DNA from 3 places in the Shewanella sp. KX20019 genome. Region 1 is predicted to be linked to each of the others. Evidence: predicted binding sites of a transcription regulator. Region 1 holds the regulator's gene; each other region holds the start of a gene.
The links. The regulator ArgR, encoded in region 1, controls arginine synthesis, uptake and breakdown. The targets are predictions, from matches to a motif close to ANTGAATANNTATTCANT.

Region 1 (8,225 bases):
TGGGGAAGTTGAACTTTTACTACGGCCACAACACCTGCAGATCGCTAAGAGTGAGCAGGGCATAGGTACCGTTATAGAGCGACGTTTTCTTGGCAATGTCTGCCAGTATTTGGTCCAATGCGATGAAATGACACTTGATGTTCATAGTGAAAATTTAGCTATCGAGATAGGTGAAAAAGTGACGATTAGCGCAACACCCCATAATTTAATTTTACTGTAACGGATAGTAGAACTACTGCATTAACCGACATATTTAAACTACTGACAATAAGCTGACCATTAATTCATTGTTTTATGGTCGTTTATTGACTACTTTAGTAAGCTTGGATTTAGAGCGTTTAACATATCATTGATTAAACGTTATCACAGCTTACTCGTGCTTATTACATGCGGCCAAACCGATGTGGCACAAGCATAGCGCTTCGCAAGTAGGTTAAATATAAGTCTTTATTCTGGTTAATGTGCGTCAGGTATAATTATTAAATGCTAAAGTTGTAGATAATATTGCCGAAGATTAATGATGAATAAGGGTTACATATAAAAATGGATAATCAGGTTATGCCTCGTGAACAGCTGGGAGTTTGTGCTGAAGGGAATTTGCACAGTGTCTATTTAATGTTTAATGCTAATGAGGGTATCGATTCGCAAATGCGACCATGCGTCGCCAATGTGGCCCAATACGTTCACGACCTTGCAGACCAATTCGCTGATAGCGCATTTAATGGATTTGTTGCTATTGGAGCAAATTATTGGGACACGCTTTACCCTGCTGCTCGGCCACAGCAACTAAAGCCGTTTCCGGCGATGAACCAAGAGAGCAGAGATGCACCTGCTATCGAGTATGATCTATTTGTGCACCTACGTTGTGATCGCTTTGATATTCTCCATTTGGTGGCCAATGAAGTGTGTCAGATGTTTGATGGACTTGTAGAGCTGGTCGATGAAGAGCGTGGCTTCCGTTTTATGGACAGCCGTGATCTAACTGGCTTTGTTGACGGCACTGAAAACCCTAAAGGACGCAGTCGTCAAAGTGTGGCACTGGTTGGCGATGAAGATAGCGAGTTCAAAAATGGCAGCTATCTTCATGTACAAAAGTTTGCTCATAATTTGAGCAAGTGGAATAGGCTGCCAGAAAAAAAACAGGAAGATATTATTGGCCGCACCAAAGTTGAAAATATTGAATATGAATCTGCAGATAAACCGTTAACTAGCCATATTAAGCGAGTTAACCTTAAAGATGCTGATGGCAATTCGATGGAAATACTACGGCAAAGCATGCCTTACGGCTCGGTTAAAGAGCAAGGGCTGATGTTTATTTCTACCTGTAGTAATTCGGTCAATTTTGAGAAAATGCTCGAGAGCATGATCTATGGCGACAAAGAGGGTAATCATGATCATCTTATGCACTTTACCCAAGCGCTAACCGGATCATCATTTTTTGCACCTTCACTAGATTTTCTAGAACGCTCTGCCAGCCGCTAGCAACTTAAAGTCATTTTGCTTTTTAGAAAAAACGCACAATTAGGTGCGTTTTTTCTATCGGGCATTTTTAGTGGCTATTTGCCTGTATCAGGATCCCAGTAGTTGGTTGGCCTTTTGGCATAGATCTCGTCAATGGCTCTAACTAACACTTTATTATTTTCAGGGTAGACAACAACATCGTGTCGATCCCTATTTCCCACGACCAAGAAAAGAAACTCTTTATCTGTGTCGTTTCTCAGTGTGTGTGCTATTGCTGTGGCCGCATTGAAACAGATGTAATCACCTTTTACAAAAGGGTGTTCTTCACCATCAATGAGTAGTGTGGCTTCCCCTTCAAGAGCGTATAGGTGTTCCTCTTCCTTGGTATGATAATGAGCTACAGTTGAAAATTTACTTGGGGCCAGTCTCTCCATGGTGACACCAATCTTTTCACCACCGGCAGCATCTCCAATATGTCTTTGCTGACTGGTATATTTTTCCGAATGCTGCCAAGACTCCCAGCAAACATCGTCGACTTTAATTATTTTTGTAGTCATTATATGTCCTTAACCCGAAGGTACTGCGTTTGTAATGCACAATCTCGCATGAATCTGACTGTGATTCAATATGGAACTCTTAAATAATGGGCGAAAAATAGCCACTGAAAAGTCTATTCTAAAAAATGAATAATAGCGGGCTGTTAACGAATTCGTTAATACGGCTTTATGCCGTTAAGCTGGCCATTCCAAATTCATTTGCTTATATGCGATTGAGGGGGGGCAATGCACTTAAGGCTTGGGTTCGTAGTCTTTGCCAAGGGTTATTGACATTCTTATCGAACAGTTTTGCGCAAGTCTATTAGAAGGGAAAGCGCTACACTAATATTCTTCTAATAAGACTCACACAAAGTCTCCAAGCGAGTATTTTCACATCATCTGCAGCTAGAGCAAGACTTAATCAGTGTAATTGAACAACGATTTAACCGTCTCTAATGTATCTTCAACCGTGTCAACATTGGATGGGCTGATAAAAATGGTGTCATCGCCCGCTATCGTACCGAGAATACCTTCAGGCTTGCCTATTGAATCGAGTAATCTGGCAATTAACTGTGCTGCACCGGGGCTAGTGCGAACCACAATCATTGATTGGTTATGATCCACGTCTAATACCAGATTCTTGAGTGGACTACCTGCGGTAGGAACACCAAGTTCTGCGGGTAAGCAATAAACCATCTGCTGTTTAGCATTTCGGGTTCGAACAGCGCCAAATTTACTTAGCATACGTGAGACTTTTGATTGGTTAATATTGCTAAAGCCCTCAGCTTGAAGTGCTGTCACAATTTCACTCTGGGAGCCAAAACGCTCCTCTTTTAAGATTAACTTAAAGGTTCTAACTAAATCATCCTGATTCTTGCTTGTTTGCATATTTTATTATTCTTTATTCAAAAAATTCCGTTCCATGATGATTATATTCGGCTTTTATGTCAAATTTCATTCGTTTTGCTGAATAATAATTCATGTTAAATTGATTTTCTGATTTAAAAAGCGCTGAGTAGAGCATAAATTCTAATTTTTTTTATGCTGATCTTTAACAAGCTCCTTTTGCGTAAAGCCAGCTTGGCTGGGCTTTAGTGCGACTGCAAGCTGCAATATAAATTTAGAATGAAACAAACACGACTAAGGGATAATTGAATTTTAGTTGTGAATCCAGTACTGTTGCGCCATTAGAAAAGCGGATCTAAATCACAAAAATCCGAGAATTGACGGAGATAACTATGAAAGTTGCTGTACTTGGAGCTGCTGGCGGTATTGGCCAGGCGCTTGCCCTACTATTAAAAACTCAATTACCTGCGGGTTCTAAATTGTCGCTTTATGATATTGCACCTGTAACACCGGGTGTTGCCGTTGATTTAAGCCACATCCCAACAGCGGTTGAAGTAAAAGGATTTGCGGGAGCAGATCCATCAGCAGCGTTAGATGGTGCTGATGTCGTTCTTATTTCTGCTGGTGTTGCACGTAAGCCAGGTATGGATCGTTCTGATCTATTCAACATTAACGCTGGGATCGTCAGAAACCTCGTTGAAAAATGTGCAGCGACTTGCCCTACTGCGCTTATCGGTATTATCACTAACCCAGTGAATACTACCGTTGCTATTGCCGCAGAAGTATTAAAGAAGGCCGGTGTTTATGATAAGAATCGTTTGTTCGGTATCACGACGCTTGATGTTATCCGTTCTGAAACTTTTGTTGCTGAAGCAAAAGGCTTAAACGTTGCTGACGTTAAAGTGAATGTTATCGGTGGCCACAGTGGCGTGACGATTCTTCCACTTCTTTCACAGGTTAAAGGCGTAAGCTTTACTGATGAAGAAGTAGCAGCCCTAACAACGCGTATCCAGAACGCAGGTACTGAAGTTGTTGAAGCTAAAGCGGGTGGTGGTAGTGCGACACTTTCTATGGGACAAGCAGCTTGCCGTTTCGGTCTTTCTCTCGTTCGTGGTCTGCAAGGCGAAGCAAATGTTGTTGAATGTGCTTACATCGATGGCGGCAGTGAACATGCTGAGTTCTTCGCGCAACCTATTGTTCTTGGCAAGAATGGCGTTGAGGAAGTATTAGCATATGGTGACGTTAGCACATTTGAAGCTAACGCTCGCGATGCAATGCTTGATACGCTGAAAGCTGATATCACACTAGGTATCGAATTTGTTAAGTAAGCTTAACGCTTAAAAGCCTAGCAGCTTAACGAAAAACGGAGCCTATCGGCTCCGTTTTTATTGGATCTATCAATCTAGTTATTGCGTTGTACGGCTATCTTAGCCAGCGAAATGAGTGCAGTTTTATATTCTGACTCTGGCAATATGGCTAATGCGGCAATGGCCTTATTAGACTCTTCCTGCGCTCGCTGCTCAGTATATTCAAGTGCACCACAACGCTTTAGTGCGCTTAAAATCACTTCAATATGCTCAGTACCATCACCCTTCTCTATCGCGTCTCTAATGAGTGCTTTCTCAGTATCGTTGCCTTTGGCCATAGCAAAGATTAACGGTAAGGTGGGCTTGCCTTCGGCTAAATCATCACCAATGTTCTTACCAAGCTCTTCAGTTTCAGCAGTGTAATCAAGTAGGTCATCAGTTAATTGAAAGGCGGTACCCAAAAACTTACCGTATTCTGCAAGGGCGGTTTGGATCTCTTTGGGGCTATCTGCTAACAAACCTGCCAAGCGTGTCGCAGCTTCAAACAATTTTGCTGTCTTACAATAGATGACACGCATGTAGCTTTCTTCTGTGGTGTCAGGGTCGTTGCAATTCATTAGTTGCAGGACTTCACCTTCGGCAAGTACGTTGGTCGCGTCAGCGAGGATCTCAAGGACTTCTAAGCTTTTAAGCTCTGTCATCATTTGGAATGAACGGGTATAAAGAAAGTCACCCACTAATACACTGGCACTATTGCCAAACAATGCATTTGCCGTTTCTCTGCCGCGTCGCAGCATAGATTCATCAACCACATCATCATGTAATAGCGAAGCGGTATGTATAAACTCGATGATCGCAGCCAACTTTAGATGAGAATCACCTTTATAGTCGATCGCCCGAGCCGCTAAAATTGACAATAATGGTCTTAAGCGCTTACCGCCACCGTTAATAATGTAAAAGCCTAATTGATTAATTAGGGCGACATCTGACTCTAGTTGCTTATAGATCAGTTGGTTGACAGCTTGCATATCACTATCAGCCAATTGACGAATGGCGTTTAAATCCATAAATAGACTCTGATTTGGTTGGCTGCCTGACAATATGCAGCTCATTTAAGACGTTAATGTTATAATAGAAAGATTCTACCTAAATTTACGCCGCAAGACAGTAGTTGTCGCCGATAGTGAGAGTTATTTGGGTCTTTTTTTATTCTTACTCAATTAGCACTTGTCAGATACGGGTTCTTAGCGTAAACTCCGCGACCATTGTCATTAAAGCTTTTATAGCACCCCTGCATCAATCTATAATGTTTGAGCGGCGTGTTAGAATATCGGAGTAAAATAGCTATGTACGCTGTTTTTCAAAGTGGCGGCAAGCAACATCGCGTTGAAGCCGGTCATACAGTTCGTTTAGAAAAATTAGAAGTCGCTACAGGCGATACTATCGAGTTCGACCAAGTTCTTTTGGTTGCAGATGGTGAGACTGTACACGTAGGTGCACCTTTAGTTGAAGGTGGTAAGGTTGTTGCTGAAGTAGTTAGCCACGGCCGTGCGGAGAAGGTAACTATTGTTAAGTTCCGTCGTCGTAAGCACCACGATAAGAAGATGGGCCATCGTCAATGGTTCACCGAAGTTAAAATTACAGCTATTAGCGCTTAATTAGGAGTCTAACTCATGGCACATAAAAAAGCTGGCGGTTCTACTCGTAACGGCCGCGATTCAGAAAGTAAACGTCTTGGTGTAAAGCGCTTTGGCGGCGAATCAGTTCTAGCTGGTAACATCATCGTTCGTCAACGTGGTACTAAATTCCACGCTGGTGTTAATGTTGGTATCGGTCGTGACCACACTTTATTCGCACTTACCGCTGGTAAAGTGAAGTTTGAAGTTAAAGGTCCACAGAACCGCAAGTTCATCAGCATTGAAGATTAATCTTTAGCTTTACGCTAAGATTGATACTAAGCCCCGCCATTGGTGGGGCTTTGTTTTTTTTAATATTAAGTAAATTGTTTTTTGGCGACTAGAATCGTTAAGAGTATAATTCTTTCATTCTGTGGTGCCAGGAGTTGGTATGAAGTTTGTCGATGAAGCGATTATCCGTGTTGAAGCGGGCAATGGTGGCAGTGGTTGCGTTAGTTTTAGACGTGAAAAATATGTTCCTGATGGTGGTCCAGATGGCGGTGATGGTGGCGACGGCGGCAGTGTTTATCTGCAGGCTGACGAAAACCTTAACACGCTAATTACCTATCAGTTTGAACGCTTTCATAATGCTGAGCGCGGTAAGAACGGTCGTGGTCGAGACAGTACCGGTCATGGCGGCGCAGATCTCGTGCTTAAAGTGCCTGTCGGTACCCGAGCAATAGATGCTGAGACAGAAGAAGCTCTTGGTGATTTAACCACACACGGCCAAAAAATGCTTGTGGCCAAAGGTGGTTTCCATGGTCTAGGTAATACTCGCTTCAAAAGCAGTACTAACCGTGCACCTAGGCAGAAAACACTCGGTACTGATGGCGATGTGCGCAGCTTGAGGCTTGAGCTGATGTTGCTTGCAGATGTTGGTCTGCTTGGTATGCCGAATGCCGGTAAGTCGACGTTTATTCGCTCAGTATCGAAAGCAAAACCAAAAGTAGCGGATTATCCGTTTACTACGTTGGTGCCTAACCTTGGTGTCGTTAACCCAAGACCTGGCCAAAGCTTTGTGATTGCGGATATTCCCGGTCTAATCGAAGGTGCAGCAGATGGTGCTGGTCTTGGTGTTCAGTTCTTGAAGCACTTAGAACGTTGCCGTGTACTGCTACACATTTTAGATGTTGAGCCTATTGATGGTAGCAGCCCGGTAGAATCTGCACGTGCTATCGTTGCTGAGCTAGAGAAACATTCGCCTAAGCTTGCAGGCAAGCCACGCTGGTTAGTGATTAACAAGGCCGATTTGATGCTCGAAGACGAGCTGCAACAAAAAATCGACAAGATTGTTAAAGACCTTGAGTGGGATGGCGAAGTATTTACTATTTCAGCTTATAACCGCGAAGGAACTGCTGAATTAGCACTTAAGCTTCTGGACTTCATTGCATCGTTGCCTCCTGAAGAGGAAGTTGATGTTGAAGCCGAAGTTGAGTTCAAGTGGGATAATTACCATCAAAATGCTAATGAGTCAGTCAATGAGAATTACGAAGGTGATTCTGATGACGACGATTTCGACGATGATGATTATGATGTTGAGGTTATCTATCAACGATAGGTAGTTTCAACAGAGGATGTTGAGAATTGTACGCTGACACGCAAAATGATATTACACGTCAAGTCGTTAGGGTTGCTCAACTTCTCCTCGCTTATGGCGCTGACTCTGAACTTGTTGAAGAGATTAGTCAGCGCTTAGGCTTTGCCCTTGGTTTAGCCAGTGTCGAAATATCAATTTCCTCCAACAGCCTCGTTTTAACTAGCCTTGTTCATGGGCGCTGCATTACAACAACCAGACGAACGCGTGAACATGGGATTAATATGACCATAGTGTGCGAACTTCAACGTATCTGTCTGTTGACGGAAAAGGGCATATACGGCCTGCATGAAGTGCGTAAACGTGTTGCTCGCATCGAGCCTAAGACCTACCCTGCAAAATATGTGGTTCCGATGATAGGCTTATCTTGTGCCAGCTTTTGCCATCTATTCGGTGGTGATATTGCAGCTTGTATGATTACTTTTTTAGCCTCTGCTATCGGCATGTTCGTGCGACTCTCCATCGCCAAACGCCATTTTAACTTACTACTTAATTTCAGCGTGACAGCCTTTGTCACCACCATCGTGGCGCAAACAGGCTTTCAGTTTGACCTCACTGACACCCCTAAATTACCTATGGCAGCTAGTGTACTGATGCTGGTGCCGGGGTTTCCGATGATTAACTCAATATCTGATATGGTAAAGGGGCACTTAAATGTCGGTATATCACGCTGGGGGCATGCTACTCTGCTGACGCTTTCATCTGTGATTGGGATTACGATGGCGATGCAAATGGGTGGATTGTTTTTATGATATCGCTTATTTTGGCCATGCTAAACGATGCTATCTTTTCAGCTATTCCTGCG
Region 2 (8,225 bases), 2.1 Mb from region 1:
TTCTCCCAAAGCTTAAGCATCAGCTCAGCCACTTTTGGAGTTAATTCAGATGGCTTAAATACCACTGTGTTACCCGCTAAAAGTGCAGGTACGATATGGCCGTTAGGTAAATGCCCTGGGAAGTTATAAGGACCAAATACTGCAACAACCCCATGTGGCTTATGGCGCAATACCGCACGACCGGCAGGGATCTCGCTTTCTGATGTTCCTGTACGCTTATTAAAAGCGGCAACTGATAAGCCAATTTTACCAATCATGGCGCCCGCTTCAGTTGCAGTTTCCCATTGTGGCTTACCGGTTTCTTGAGCTATGACCTCAGCCATTTCAGCTTTATTGGCTTCTAGCTGATCACGGTAGGCCTCAACAATCGCTAAACGCGCTTCAAAACCCAACATAAACCAATCAAACTGTGCATTACGTGCAGCATCAACAGCAATGTTAACTTGCTCTGGAGTCGCGGTTTTGCTGTTCCAGATGACTTCTTGGTTGGCAGGGTTAATCGATGTCACTTCGTGACCTAAGCCTGCAGTCCACTTACCTTCAATAAATTGTGTCATATTTTTTTCCTACATTGCCAATACGCGGATCTGCTCACCCTCTGCAACCATAAGGCCTGCAGCAGTTTCAGCATCTAAGATCACGTTGTCATTGTCTTCTGATACAGCCAAGTTTACGGCTGTAGCGCGGTAATTTGCGAGTTGGGTATTTGAAACAATATAGCTTGTTGCATCAGCCGGTGTGTCACCAATGGTCACCTTTAACAGACGGCTTTCGCGTACAGAGCGAATGTCATGCAAGTTACATTCAACGGTGGGTCCACCATCAAAAATATCTACATAGCCACGGCACCTGAAACCTTCAGCTTGCAACAAATTAAGCGCTGGTCGAGTACTGGTATGTACTTCACCAATCACTTTTTGCGCTTCTTCTGGCAATAAACATACATAAACTGCATTTTTCGGCATCATCTCAGCCATGAATGCTTTCTGCCCGAGACCAGATAAGTAATCTGCTTCGATAAAATCGATACCCAAAAAGTGCTTCTGCAACCAGTCATAAAATGGTGAATTGCCCTCTTCGTCGCTCTCGCCACGCATTTCAGCAATCACAGTTTCGCCGAAACGGGCGGCATGTTGTGCTAAAAATAGAAAACGGCTTCGAGATAGCATGCGACCATTATTATTCTTGCGGTAACTTCCGCGCAAGAACAGGGTGCACAGCTCTGCGGCGCCGGTATAGTCATGACACAGGGTTAATGTCTCAACTTCATTGCGCACATCAATCTGTTCAGAGTGGTAAACTTCGGTACCAAGACGGTAATGGTAGAAGGCATCTTCCATACCAACAGCCGCTTCAATACCACAGGTACCAACGACTTCGCCAGTTTCTGTGTCTTCGAGCACCATTAAATAGCCTTCATCAAAAGGCTTATCGACTTGTTTCTCAAACGACGCTTCAACACGGGCAATTTTGCGCCTAAGAAGGTCTTCGTTTACGGGTAAAGATGTAAATCCATGTCCTGACTCTTCGGCTATTTGGTATAGCGCATCAAAATCAGTGGATCGTATTGGACGTATTATTAACATCTAGGAGTCTCCTCACTATCACTTGCAACTATCGAGTAGACGATGCCTTTACAGGCAAGGTCAGCACGAGAGCTCGCAAGTATCCTAAAGACAAAAAAGAAGCGCTAGGGTGACCTAGCGCTTCGTTTGCCAATTTAGGCTGCGACTACTTTAGCGACTGCTCGTTCGAAACGCGCTAGGCCTTCCGCGATGTCTGCTTCTGGGATGACTAGTGAAGGAGTGAAACGCACAACATTTGCGCCAGCAACTAAGCTCATCACACCCTCTTGGATCCCAGCGACTAAAAACTCTTTAGCGCGTCCTTGATATTTTTCATTTACCACGGCGCCGATCAACAAACCTTGGCCACGAACTTCAGAAAAAACGTCATACTTGTCATTGATCTTGGCAAGACCGTCACGTAATAGTTGTTCACGCTTTTTAACGCCATCCAATACTTCTGGAGTATTAACCACATCAAGTACCGCATTACCAATAGCACATGCAAGCGGGTTGCCGCCGTAAGTAGAACCGTGAGTACCAATCTTAAGGTGCTCAGCAATCTCTTTAGTTGTTAGCATGGCTGCAATTGGAAATCCGCCACCAAGGGCTTTAGCTGTGGTAAGAATATCTGGTACCACATCACCACGCATATAAGCATATAGCTCGCCTAAACGACCAACACCCGTTTGTACTTCATCAAATACCAGTAGTGCATTGTGCTTATCACAAAGTGCGCGAACGGCTGTTAGGAACTCAGGGTCTGCATCGATAATACCGCCTTCACCTTGAAGAGGCTCCATCATTACTGCACAGGTTTTATCAGAAAATACCGCTTCTAGTGCCGCAATATCGTTAAATGGAACATGAGTGATGCTCTGTGGCTTTGGACCAAAACCGTCTGAGTAAGCAGCTTGACCGCCAACGCTAACCGTAAAGAATGTACGACCGTGGAATGCTTTATCAAAGGCAATAATTTGGTCTTTTTCTGCACCGAACTTATTCATCGCATAACGACGAACCAACTTAAGTGCTGCTTCATTGGCTTCAGCGCCAGAGTTAGCAAAATAAACACGATCAGCAAAGGTTGCTTCTACAAGCTTAGTGGCAAGCTCTAGAGCGGGTTCGTTAGTCATAACGTTAGATAGGTGCCAAAGCTTCTCACCTTGCTCTTTTAACGCACCAACCAAAGCTGGATGACAATGACCTAAACAGTTAACCGCAATACCACCAGCAAAGTCGATAAACTCTTTACCCTCTTGATCCCAAACTCGGCTACCTTCGCCGCGAACAGGGATTACTGCTGAAGGCGCATAGTTAGGCACCATAACTTCGTCAAATTGGGCACGTGTAAGATTAGTGTTAACGCTCATTTCTTCTTATCCTTTCTAATTTGCGACCACTATAAAAGCAGTCGTATTCCGCTTGATGCCTTTAGTTTTTGTAGGTGACATCACGGTTGTTTGTTTTGCTAGGGGGACATTATTAGCGAAAACGTGATCAAAATACCAGTTTTTCACAACCTTCATGGGATCTAAAGAGCGCTGTAGTGCATAAAGAGTTGAGATTTAGAATTATCAAAGCGTATATAGCGGGGGTTTAAGCATATTTAGTCATAAAAAAGTTATCTTGCGCCCTTAAACACTAATTATTCAAACTTATTGAATAATTAACTGCCGTAATTGACGTGTATGGGCTGAGTTAGCGTAAATTCGACAGTTTTTTAACCGCTGTTTGATTAACTAACCAAAAGCAGCTGAATGATAGAAAATCGTATACCGTTTGGTAACGAAAAATAGCAGGCGTTTGGATGGCTATTTGACATTTAATCATATTGGTTAACAGAGGGGCTGAGTACTCGATGATGCTATGTGTAAAATCAGTGATAGTTGGTTTATAGAAGTTCTAATTTACGATAGTTCTTTGCATTCAATCGGATCAGCTCTTGCTCGGAAATTTCATAGTAATCGTACATTAAGCGACATTCCGCAGAGGTGATATTGTCAGCTTCCTTTAACAGGTAAACTCTAGCAAAACAGTTAGCTCTTTCGATAAGCGCTGAATCTTCATCAAGTTCAGTATATTTAAGACTCTCATCAACCGCCTTAAACGTTGCAGTTAATCGACTCCCTGCAAAACCTAGCTGTTTAAGTAGCTGCCAATTGAGTGGACTGCTGTGGGTGAGTGCTTGTTGATAAACATCTGTCGCCGGAAACTCTGTTGCCATCACGGCATCATAAAGTTCCTTATCTCGGCTAGCACTGGCTTCTCGCAGCCAAGTGCCCCAGGTAGTATCAAACATCTTAGCGCAATTGCTGATAACGCAAGTTGTGCCAAGCTGGCTCATCAAACTACAACTGTAGGCAAACGCGCGGTCTTTATTGTGTAGCTCAACTAACACCTGAGCTGCAATCGCACTGATGACACTGTAACGCCATAGCTTGCGCGTTACCCACAAAAGTTGCGGCTGGCCACTGGGCATTAGATGACGCAGGCAAAAATAGGGGATTAACGCTTGCAGGTTTTCAATACCAATGTAGTTAAGCACCAGTTTGATATCAGTCACTTGAATGTCTGAAGTTTGCGGGCGACGATGCCGAAACGTCGGACTGTTGATCATATTAATTAAGTCACGCTGTAGCCAAGGTAAGTCGATGACTAATGGACGTATACGCGCAAGATCGACCCGCTTTGAATACAACAGCTCAAGCAGCAAGACTTGCTTTTCATCGAGCTTTGAATGCTCAAGCACCTGCTCTACCGATGACAGTTGATGCTCTATAGCTCGGTTAACACTGGTAATAAGTTGAGTCGAAACAGCCTTGTACAGTGCTTGGGCTTTATGCTGTTTTTCTAGGCGGGCTCGAATAGCTTCTCTTTCGATTTCGAGTTTATTGGCATCACCTTCAAGTTCTGAGTAGATTTCATCAGGTATAGAGACAGACTTGCCCTTGCCGACAATGAGTTGCGCTTGTAGCCTATGCTCTATCTCTATAATTTTACCGGGCTTAACCCCACCCGCTACCGAAATGGCCACTGATTTACCTACTTTAAACTATCAACTCAATTAGTCGTGACTGGCAGCTGCAGTGCCTCATCACCTGTTGAACAGCGATAACCATCCAAGCTTCTCCTGAATGGTTTATCGGCTCTAGTACAAACTAATTTAGTATTTAACGCATTTCCCAAGCGCGGTATGTGCGCCCTTTCAGTTTACCATTCACAATTTTGTGCAACGCGCGCTTGGCAACTCTGCGATTAACAGCGACATAAGCACGATAATCAGTGATTTTGATTTTACCAACTTCGCTGCCATCAATGCCATCTTCCCCCGTCAGTGCACCTAGGATATCGCCTGGGCGTAATTTTTGCTTTTTCCCGCCATCGATTTGCAAGGTGATCATGCTTGGCTGAGTAGGGAATGTATCAAGCAAGTTCTCTGAAGGTAGTGCTTCATTGACAATGTCACGCTCAAGATAATCTTCAAGCAACGCAATTTTATAGCCATCCTCGTCGTTATAAAACGTATAAGCTGCACCCTGGCTGCCTGCACGTCCTGTACGACCGATACGGTGAATATGTACTTCAGTATCGAATGCGATATGGTAGTTAATCACAGCATCAAGCGCGTCAATATCCAGTCCACGCGCAGCAACATCCGTTGCTACCATCACCGACACACTCTTGTTGGCGAACTGCAGAAGAGTTTGATCTCTATCTCGTTGCTCAAGATCGCCATGCAGTGCTACAACGCTAAAGCCATCGTTTTTAAGTTGCGCAGCAACATCTTTAGTTTCACGCTTAGTATTACAAAAGACGACTGCGCTATCTGGACGATGTTGCAGCAGAAGTAACTTCAGTGCACGCATGCGGTCATTATTATTGCCCACTTCATAGAAGTGTTGATCAATAGTACTTGTTTCATGTGTCGAAGCTACTTTAACCAGCACAGGCTTGAACATTATAGAATCGGCAATAGACTTAATCTGTTCAGGGAAGGTCGCGCTGAAAAGTAACGTCTGACGCTCAACCGGAACCTGTTCAACAATGGCTTCAAGTTCCACTTGAAAGCCCATGTCTAACATACGGTCAGCTTCATCTAACACCAAGGTGTGTACATTATCTAAATCTAAACGACCACGATCTAAGTGATCAATAATACGTCCTGGTGTACCAACAATGATGTGCGCACCGTGTTCCAGCGAACCAATTTGTGGTCCCATAGGCACACCACCACATAGGGTTAATACTTTAATATTGTGGATACCGCGGGCTAACGTACGGATCTCTTTGGCCACTTGGTCAGCCAGCTCTCGAGTTGGACACATCACTAAACACTGAATGCGGAATCGCTTAACATCCAACTTATGCAGTAGACCCAAACCGAATGCGGCTGTTTTACCCGAACCGGTTTTGGCTTGACCAATGACATCTTCCCCATTAAGGATCGCAGGTAAGCTCTGAGCTTGGATCGGTGTCATCGACTCAAAACCCATGGTGGTTAAGTTGTCGAGTAGCTCAGTTTTAAGCTTTAGGGTTGAAAACGGCACTTGGCCATCGGTGTCGAGGACTGATTGAGTCAAAGTTTCTTTCCTAAGTATTTACCGCGAGAATGAAGCTCATTGCTGGCAGATAACCTCTAACCAGTACAATACCGTCGGCGCTTTGGCCTATTCTCAACAGCAATAAAATATAGTGACAAGAGCCTTAAAATTACTAGGCTGAAGTTGTCGATGATGAATGCTAACTATTATAGCGCGGTATTGTAGCAGTTATTACAGTAGATGCAGCATTCCCACGCATTTGCAGCAACAAATACTGCAGCGAGCAGTAGATTAAACCCTGTGCTTTACCTTTGAGGGCGTTGGCGCTTATGCTAAAACTAACTTTCTCGGCTTTGGGAGTACCGAATTTTAGCTATCAAAGTAGTAAGCAACTACTGAACGTGTGGGGGCAAGACAGATTGACAAGTATTGAGCAGCTTACCCAAAGCCAACGTCTTTAAAGGCGTTGGCGAAGAGTGCTTGAATGACTGCGGAGATCTAACGCTTAGAGCGTTTCACCACGTAAGGTTTTACTCAAACGTTCAATCCACCAATCCACTGCATCTTTAGCATCATCGGTTGAGTCAATCATGGTACTCAAATCTTTGTTCCCCCCCCTACGATCAATCACTGCAACGATTGGCTTGCCCGTCTGAGCATCGCTAATCATCAGCTCTATCGTCGCACTACCAACATTGGTATGTTCGCCAGTCACGATTTTAGAGATGCTTGAAATGCCGAGTCCGATAGGCATGATACTGCTCGTCACTGCCAAAATAGGGTTAGGTGTTTCAATATTGGTTAGCGCGACACTCACTCTAAGGGTTTTATCGGTTGCCTTGTCGACCAAGGTAAAGCGGTTGCTGGCTTTCTCCTTAATCTTATCGATAAGGTATTTCGACACCTCGACAATGTCCTCATCATCGAGCCCGTCATAACGATCTTTATCATCAAGCAGCAGCCAAGCCTGATCGACAATGACATTGTCATAGCGGTTTAAAACCTGATTAAGATCCGCCACACTCTTGATATTAGGCTGCGCCCACACTAAGTCACTACCACCTTCAGGCCCTGGTCTGAAATCTTCAAAAGTACTGAACATTTGCGACTTACGGTAATCTTGAACCGTACCGCAACCCACCAGCAATAACATGCAACTGATAACAACTAACCGAGCGATATTCATCTTGCTTCCTAATCAACAAACCAACATATATATCGCACAAAGTTTAAACGACCATTAAGTAAAAGTACAGTGAAATACACAGCTGTATACATAAGACAATAAAGCGACTTTCGCTACTCAGGTTTAAATACCCCTATCACTGCTCCGGTGGCTTTTTTAGCGATTTTATCTTCTGTTTGCTGCTCGCGATAATCACATACAACACACTCAATCGTTTCAATACCATTTTCTTTAAATAGAACGATAGATTCCTTCGCTTGGCATTTCGGACACTTTGCCCCAGCCACAAATCGTTTTTTCACTTTCTTAGCGGTGCTCATCGATTAGATCCCTAAGGGTAAATTCGCGCCATTTTGCCACAAAAGTACAAATAAGCCGATACCAAGCAATAGTTTTACCGCTTGGTCATAGCAGTCAGACTAGATTCTGGGCTATTATCCCCTGCAATAATTGCTTTCACTCAGACTCAAGCCGGCATAAATGATCACCATCACTCAAGCTCAACTCGTTCGTGGGTCTAAGATCCTACTCGATGAAACCTCATTAACTGTTTATCCAGGTCATAAAGTCGGTCTAGTGGGCGCCAATGGTACCGGTAAATCTTCACTTTTAGCGCTTATTCTAGGCAAGATAACTTTAGACAAGGGCGACTTTGGTATGCCATCAGGTTGGCAAACCGCGACCGTGGCACAAGAAACACCTGCGCTGGACGTCGCAGCAATTGAATATGTGATTGACGGCGATACTGAGTACCGCGCTCTCGAAGCTCAATTACATCAAGCCCAAGAGCTTGATGATGGCCATAAAATTGCCCTGCTGCATGGAAAAATAGACGCTATTGGTGGTTATGCCATTTATAGTCGTGCGGCCAGTTTACTGGCAGGACTGGGCTTTAGTGAAGCTGAGCAGTCTAATCCCGTTAAAAGCTTC
Region 3 (8,225 bases), 2.6 Mb from region 1:
CGCTGACATCTGATTCTGTTAGCAGTATTTTTGCTGGCGCAGTCGGCGGCGCACCTGCTGCTGTGTATATTGAATCGGCGGCAGGAACCGCAGCTGGTGGCAAAACAGGTCTTACAGCAACTATCGTTGGCCTACTGTTTTTACTGATGATGTTTTTGGCACCGCTGAGCTTTTTAGTGCCAGCTTATGCAACGGCTCCCGCACTGATGTATGTAGGACTATTGATGCTAAGCAATGTCACTAAGCTTGATTTTGACGATAAAGTTGACGCGATGGCAGGCCTAACTTGCGCGGTATTTATCATCTTAAGTTGCAATATTGTCACCGGTATTATGCTGGGTTTTGTTACCTTGGTGATTGGCCGTATATGCAGTGGTGAGTGGCGTAAGCTGCGTCTTGGTGTTATCGCTATAACTCTAGGTTTAGTTGCTTTTTATATGGGTGGCTGGGCGATTTAATAGGATTACAGACTGAACATTAAGGCCAGCCATCGAGCTGGCCTTAATGTTTGAATATAATCAACGTCAAACCTCACTTTCTATGCCGTACTAATTTAACGCTCCAATTTCAGGGCGATGACAATCAAAGTAGCGACTACGCTTTTTGTCTTTTAGTTTATGGGTATCAACCAGCACTAAACCATCAATACAATCGCCAAACTCGGCGTCTATGCCAAAATCAAGAAAGCTGACACCATCGTCATTACACAGTTCACCATATTGTTTATACAGAGCTGGGACTGCAGTCCCCATGCTTGCCATGGTCTGCTTAAGTAACTTAAACCCCTCTGCATATGCAAGATCACCATATTGGCTATTCAGAAACTGCAGTTTATCTTCATTAAAAAGATAGGGACTGAAAGACTGTGCAAGCGATTGGCCATTGGCAAACTGGGTTTTATAAAAATGTACTAGTCGCTCTTTAGCGGGCTCAGGTAACTGATCGCTTAACGACACAGGACCAAATAAGTAGCGGTACTGTGGGTTTTTAACTAGAAATGCCCCGATACCAACCCACAAGTATTCTAAACTGCGTTTACCCCAATACTTGGGCTGTACAAAGCTACGCCCAAGCTCCAAACCTTGTTCAAAATAGGGGGTAAAGGCGCTTTGGTATTCAAATAAAGATTGGCTATAAAGAGCATCATTTCCCTGCTGTTGGTGCACCTCTTTGGCTCCAGCAAAACGGTAGGAGCCTACGATCTCCAAATCAACGGGATCCCACAACACTAGGTGTTGATAGTAGGAGTCATATTTGTCGGTATCTCGGCGATTTCCCGTTCCTTCTCCTACTGCGCGAAAGGCTATCTCTCTTAGTCGACCTATTTCGCGCATAATGGGATTACTTGATTGGTGTTGATACAGATATATCTTCTTTTTGTCGCTAGTATCGCCAAGTAGCTCACACTGCAACAGTGCAGTTTGCAGTTCGCTGCGAGACTCTGGGTGAGCAATGGCGCTTTGGGTGCTAAACAATGGGCTACGATTTTTACTAATCCGGTAGAGGTGATTTTTTAGCAGTTTCACTTTCGTCTTCAGCGGGAAGTCTGTGCTATTAACCACCTCTTTAGGAATTAACTCACCTATACGCACAGGCATAGTTTTCTTGGCTTGTTTAAACATCTCTTTAACGAGCATCAGGCTTGCTAGCGGCTTGTAAAGCATCGACGCACCATAAAATGCTGCTGAGTTTTTAGCATCTGCGTGCATCGGTAGTAATGGCGCATTACAGGCCTTGGCTATCTTTAAAAAGCCAGAATGCCAGTGCAGATCAACTACGCCAGTAGGCCGCAGTCTTGACACTTCACCGCTAGGGAAAATCAATAGAGCTCCCTCATTTCGTAAATGCTTATGAATATTGTCTAGGTGCTGTTTTGGTGTTCCCCCCGTCATATTCCGAACGGGCAAAAGGATTGAATGCAAGGGTTCAAGTGCCATTAATAGTTCATTAGCAACCACTTTAATGTCGGGTCTCACTTTGCTGATGAGCTTTATTATGGCCAAGGCGTCTAATGAGCCGATAGGGTGGTTGGCATAGATAACCACCCGCCCTTCAATTGGGACATTTTCGATTTCGCTATTGGGCACACTGTAGTTGAAATTAAAACTATTGAGCACTTGCTCGACGAAGTCGATCCCTTTTAAAAATGAAAATTGACTGGCGATATCATTGCACTCTTTTTCCATAAGAAGGTAACGCAGCATGGCCCTGGTTGGCGCGGCTAACCAAGGGCTCTTATCAAGCATGGGAAGGTTTTGTTGTACAACATTATCGACATTGAAAATCATAATCAGTCCCTCGTAATATGTCGTTAAGCAACACGCTTTGTTACGGCTGAAGCACAATGCTGGCTAAATTGAACTGCACTGATAAGTCGAGCGCTAGCAGTGGCTTCTTGCCATTTGAGCAACTGGATATCTCCGCTGTTTGACTCCGCGATAAAGGTGCAGTTTTCTACCCAGTCGCCGTCATTGGCATACACAATATTATTAGTAACGGAGAGCTCTGGTTGATGGATATGACCGCAAACAACAACATCGACTTTTTTGCGTTTGGCATAGCGGATCACCGCACTGCGATAATGTTGAATTGCTTGCTGTGCTTTACCTACTCGGAGCTTTACGTAACTGGCGAGTGACCAGTACGGGTAACCTAAATGGCTGCGTACCTTATGCAATTGACGATTTAGAAACAATAAAAGGTCATAGAGGTGATCACCCAACTTAGCGTAGGCACGGCCAATACATACTTCTGAGTCAAATTGGTCGCCATGGAGTATCAGTACTTTACGACCTGTTTTTGTGGTGTGAATATGTTCTTTGCATATGCTGAGATCCCATAGATTAAATCCATCATAAGGCTTTAGTGCTTCGTCATGATTACCGGGAATGTAAATAATACGGGTGTCTTCCCGCGCCATCTTGAGTAGTTTTTGCAGGATGAGATTATGTGATTTGGGCCAAAGGAATTTACGTTTTAGTGCCCATATGTCAAAGATGTCACCGACAAGAAACAGGGTGTCAGTTTGCAGAGAGTTCAATAGTTGCAGTAAGTAGTCAGCTTTACAGTCCTTGCTGCCAAGGTGAACATCTGAAAGCCAAATAGCATTGTAGTGTTGCTGCGTTTCACTCTCCTTAGGTGTTTTTATTGACTTAAGAAGGTTATTTATGGGCGGTATTAGACCATCGCTGAGCGGGCTCTTGAGGTCTTTGGTCGCAATTGCTTGCTGTTGTTTTCTCATTGTCCTGCCAGTTGAAGCGGCGATATGACGATAGAGTAAAAGTGGCAGTTGACTGTGAGATGAACTATTTATGGCATGTTGATGACGAGGTAAAAAAAAGGAGCGCCGCAGCGCTCCTTTTGAACCTTAACCCGTCCTCATAAAAACTAGAAAATCAGGTGGGCGATACCTGCAATCACAGGCAAAGTCACTAGTGTTCTTAAGATAAAGACCACCGCAAGCTCAAGGAAATTGACTGGGATTTTACTGCCCATGAGTAGTGCGCCTACTTCACTCATATAGATAAGCTGAGTGACCGACAGCGCCGCAATAATAAAGCGGGTCATGTCAGACTCAATAGAGCTGGCAAGGATAGCCGGAATAAACATATCCGCAAAACCAACCACAATCGTCTTAGACGCTTCAACAGCTTCCGGCACTTGCAGTAGCTCTAGTAGCGGAATAAATGGCATCCCAAGATAGTTAAAGATTGGCGTGAATTCGGCAATCATTAAGGCGATGGTACCAATCCCCATGACCACTGGAATGACACCAAAAATCATATCAACAACGTTCTTAACGCCATCAGTCAGGGTATGTTTGATGCCGCCAGCACGAGAAGCTTTTGTTAGCGCTTGCTCTAAACCCCAAGACATTACGCCATGGCCTGCTGGGATAACTTCGTCATCCTTATGGCGAGGTGTTTCATCAATATAGAGGTCTTTTTTCCATGACAGTGGCGGTAGCTTAGGCACAATAATCGCGGCAACAAAACCTGCAAAACACACGGTGAGGTAAAAAGGTACAAACAGATGTTCTAGCTGTACTTGCGAGATAACCACAAGTGAAAAGGTAATCGATACGGCTGAAAATGTTGTACCGATAACAGCGGCTTCTCGTTGTGTATAGAAGCGGGCTTCATATTGCTTGCTGGTCATCAAGATCCCGACGCTACCGTCACCTAACCATGATGCCATGCAATCAATCGCACTACGTCCAGGCAAGTTAAAGATAGGACGCATGATCTTGGTCAGCATGGTGCCCAATAGCTCTAGCAGGCCAAAGTTGAGTAATAGTGGCAGTAACATCCCAGCAAATAAAAATACTGAAAACAGCACGGGTAAGAGGTCGTTAAGAACGAGTGCTCCTGTACCTCCAGAGCGAATGGCTTCAGGTCCAACGTCGAAGAAGGTTAAGCTGATAAAAATTGCGCCGAGTATGCGGATCACCAACCAAACAGGGGTGACATTAAACAGTGTGTTTAAAAAACTGTTTTCAATTATCGCTTTCGGTTTTGCTATTTTAGTTAGTAATGATGCCAAGGCAGTAAAGATAACGATACCAGTAACTATACCAATGAGAGCATCACCTAACAGATTCTGTAGACCTTTAGAGATGATCGCAATGGGGATCGTGATCGCGTCTTGGTAACTGATAGGGGTCATGAATAACAGTAGGCCGATCAGTGATGGCACAATAAACGTAAGTATTGTTTTAATGTTGTGGGTTTTCTTTTCTGACACTTTTTTTACCCTAAATATCGAATTTTGCTTTACAGCCTAAACGCAGACTTTTTACTTAAGCAAATAATGTATTGAATATTCATTCAACTGCTAGCAGGCGAGGTTACCGCCTTAAAACATCTAAGTAAAACGATTCTCCCAATATATAGAATATATCAGGACCAACGAATAGTTATTAACTCAAAATGACTAATTATATTGTATCGGAATAAACAGCAAAAGCACAAAGTTATTTTTTGTTTAAACTTATTTAAAACAATGTGTTAACCGTGTTCTTTTGTTGTTGGTTTTTGGTGTGGTTTGTGTTGTCACTACAGCTTGGCTGTAATGACAACATCTATAGGAGAGTACAAACTAACTAAATGTTTTTCTCAAAGATTTTGCCTTTTCAGCATTGAGTTTTAACTCTTTAACCGATGTTTCAACCACATCAATAGCATTCAAGTTTTCATTTGATGCTTGGCTAATGTGGCTAATATTTTGGTTTATTTCGCCCACAACTAGAGTTTGCTGTTCTGCAGCGACGGCATTTTGTTGCGCTAAGTCATGAATATTTCTTACCGCTTGGTAGATGTCGTCTATTTTTTGCGCTGAAACTTCAGCGTCATCCGTGCATAGTAATGCTTGTGATTTGCTCATTTCCAGCTGCTTCGACCATTGAGTCAGCATTGAAAACATCTCATTGACACTCTTAGAGATGCTTTCTGTGGACTGATGCGTGCGGCTCGATAATGCGCGAACTTCATCGGCAACCACCGCAAAACCTCGCCCCTGTTCTCCCGCTCTTGCGGCTTCGATAGCGGCATTGAGCGCCAATAAATTGGTCTGATCGGCAATAGCATCAATCTCCGTCATTGCGCTGGCAACACGCTCTGCTTCTTTGTTTAGTCGTTGTGCATTGGCTGCAGCTTCTGTCACCGAATCTGTTAGCTCACCAATGCTGGTGGCACTTTTTTGCATCTTGTCACGACTTTCATGGCAAAGCTGGTAGGTGTCTTGGATGCTGTCAGAGGTTGATTGGATGTTTGAGGCCACTTCGGTAATGGTAGCGGCCATCTCTTCGGTAGCGCTAGCTATTTGCTCTATTTGTTGGTTCTCAATATCGAGTCCTATATGAGCTTGCTGTGCGGCGGTAATTAATTGCGTGGATATATCATCAATATGCTCGGCGTTGTCTTGAGATCGTCCCAGCACCCCTTGCAGTTTGGCGTCTTTCATCATTAACTGAAAATCAAGCAGTGAAGAGGTGTCACGACCACAATAGATAAAGCGGCTAATGGAATCATGCTGTTGTTTCATTTGCATTAATCTAGCGGGAATACGAAAGGCTTCGTCGTAGAATATGGCAAGGTTAACCGCCATTAATAGGACGCCAGCTAAGATCACGCCCCAACCCCATATATAACCAGCAGCGGCTAAACCCAGCCCAGCACAAAGTGCAGATAGCAATCGCTTATTGGTTAAGCTGATGGGATCGCTAACGCGCTTACCTAAATTAATTCGCTGATAGACCTGCTGTGCTTTATTGATGTACTTGGTTTTTGGTGCAACCCGAACAGATTGGTAACCAACTAATTTACCCTGCTCAAATAGCGGTGATACAAAAGCATCAACCCAGTAAAAATCACCGTTTTTACAGCGATTTTTAACCATGCCACGCCATGATTGTCCGGCTGCTAGCTTTTCCCACATCTCTTTAAAGGCGGCTTTGGGCATGTCAGGGTGACGTACAATATTATGGTTGTGGCCAAGCAGTTCTTGCTCTGAATAGCCAGAGATCTCAACAAATCGTTGATTGACGTAGGTGACAACGCCTTGTTTATCGGTGCTTGAGATCAATTGATCTGCAGAGGTTAGTTTTACTTCCTGCTTGACTAAGCTTGCATTGTTTCTTGTCATTATTCATCCATGTTACAGCAAATAGCAGGACGAAATATAACATTAATACACTTACTTTAATTCAGGTTATCTAATTTTTTTAATGAAATATTAGCAAAAGGTACAGGTCACTTTTTTACTGTAACATTTTGGGTTTATTCTCTTTTTAATCAATGTTAATGGGATTGTTTCAGAATTTTAACTTGAAAGTTTCTGTTGTAGCCTATAGAAATAACATAAGGGTTACATTTTTCTTGTGGCAGTGGTTGTTAGAAATCTGAGCTAGACCTCTTTAACTAAACTGATTTCGATATACATTAGATGATGCCATTAGAAAATATAATAATAGGAATATATGGTAGCTCGAACAAACAATAAGGTTTCTACACTCGCATTTAGATTCGGTATGCTCGGGATCTTCGGCTTATTGCTGGGTCTGATATTGTCGGTACTGACATTTGAGCAGTATGATGGCAAAGGCTTTAATTTTTTGAATCACACCTTGAGTGAGCTAGGTAACTATGGCCACTCTTATTTTGCGGTGATTATCAATGGCGGTCTGTTTTTCGGCAGCTTGAGTGCGGTACTTTTTTGTCTTTTTTCGTTGCAAATCGCTGACTCACCTTGGTCTTACCCATTTTTTTCATGCTTAGGGCTGACGTTCTTTAGCTTAGCGGCCATCGGCTTGTTCCCTATCAATGTTTACCATTTACATACCGTGGCGATTAAGTACTTCTTTGTCTTCGGCAGTGTTAGCTCGATTTTTTACGGGCTGTATTTACTCGTTGGTCGAGGGCGCTTATTCTCGCGTGCTACCAGTATTTTAGCCATTGTGACCTTTGTGAGCATGTCAGCTTTCTTATTACCCCCTCTGCTAGGTTTTGAGCTAACAGAGGGCGGTAGAGCTTTCTATCATGAAATGTTGGTGGAAATGCACCGCCCAACTATCTGGTGGCCAGCCATTTTTGAATGGGTTGGTATCGCCAGTTTCGTCAGCTGGAGTACCAGCGTGATGCTAAGCTTACGACCTAAAGCCAGCTAGTTATAACTGCACTAGACCAGCGGTTTGGTGCCAATATCCATTACAGGTTAGTGGCTCACTTTCTGGTTTGCTGGTTAAGATATTCTCGGCCAGCTCAACACTTTTTAAGCTACTGGGTGAAACTCTAAAGTAATTCACTCCCATCTGCTTCATCTGTGCTATTTCGCTGGATAGATCTATCTGACTCGCTGATTGCGTTTGAATACCGTTGATTCTCAATAACGGCTGTTGATCTTGCGTCTGCGCCAGTAATCCTTTGGAATGTGACAAGCAAACGGTTTGGCAGTTATCTTTGGGTAAGTTCTGCTGCTTGGCGGTAAAGCATCGAGCTGAATGAGCGAGTGGCAAATAACCATGGCCTAACACCTCAATCTCAAACGGCAACGGCGCACCCGTTGCCGTCTTTTCGGCTTCAATAACACTTGTTAACCAAGATTTTGACAATTCAATAGGCATCACAAAGCGTTGCATACCCCACTGGTGGAGTTTTTTCAGCGTTGCTAAGTTGTAGTTATTGATGGTTGGCCCACAAACAAATGGCAGCCCAATCTCCTTGGCGGCT

Region 2: the regulator ArgR is predicted to act here: its motif matches at 3,166-3,183, upstream of JK628_RS18785 (aspartate aminotransferase family protein).
Region 3: the regulator ArgR is predicted to act here: its motif matches at 4,814-4,831, upstream of JK628_RS16525 (YjiH family protein).

Annotation. Positions count from the first base shown of each region.
Region 1 is NZ_CP068437.1:1,102,435-1,110,659, forward strand. It holds gene JK628_RS04790 (ABC transporter ATP-binding protein) at 1-220, shown strand, start outside; gene JK628_RS04795 (Dyp-type peroxidase) at 544-1,482, shown strand; gene JK628_RS04800 (cupin domain-containing protein) at 1,557-2,018, opposite strand; gene argR (transcriptional regulator ArgR) at 2,415-2,885, opposite strand; gene mdh (malate dehydrogenase) at 3,236-4,171, shown strand; gene ispB (octaprenyl diphosphate synthase) at 4,246-5,217, opposite strand; gene rplU (50S ribosomal protein L21) at 5,497-5,808, shown strand; gene rpmA (50S ribosomal protein L27) at 5,824-6,078, shown strand; gene cgtA (Obg family GTPase CgtA) at 6,218-7,384, shown strand; gene JK628_RS04835 (threonine/serine exporter family protein) at 7,411-8,172, shown strand; gene JK628_RS04840 (threonine/serine exporter family protein) at 8,169-8,225, shown strand, end outside.
Region 2 is NZ_CP068437.1:4,335,458-4,343,682, forward strand. It holds gene astD (succinylglutamate-semialdehyde dehydrogenase) at 1-557, opposite strand, end outside; gene astA (arginine N-succinyltransferase) at 567-1,586, opposite strand; gene JK628_RS18785 (aspartate aminotransferase family protein) at 1,721-2,938, opposite strand; gene JK628_RS18790 (HDOD domain-containing protein) at 3,460-4,602, opposite strand; gene dbpA (ATP-dependent RNA helicase DbpA) at 4,739-6,115, opposite strand; gene JK628_RS18800 (DUF3313 domain-containing protein) at 6,615-7,295, opposite strand; gene JK628_RS18805 (YheV family putative zinc ribbon protein) at 7,409-7,615, opposite strand; gene JK628_RS18810 (ABC transporter ATP-binding protein) at 7,776-8,225, shown strand, end outside.
Region 3 is NZ_CP068437.1:3,817,265-3,825,489, reverse strand. It holds gene JK628_RS16540 (NCS2 family permease) at 1-458, shown strand, start outside; gene JK628_RS16535 (GNAT family N-acyltransferase) at 549-2,288, opposite strand; gene JK628_RS16530 (UDP-2,3-diacylglucosamine diphosphatase) at 2,312-3,241, opposite strand; gene JK628_RS16525 (YjiH family protein) at 3,388-4,743, opposite strand; gene JK628_RS16520 (methyl-accepting chemotaxis protein) at 5,098-6,642, opposite strand; gene JK628_RS16515 (DUF998 domain-containing protein) at 6,977-7,663, shown strand; gene JK628_RS16510 (U32 family peptidase) at 7,664-8,225, opposite strand, start outside.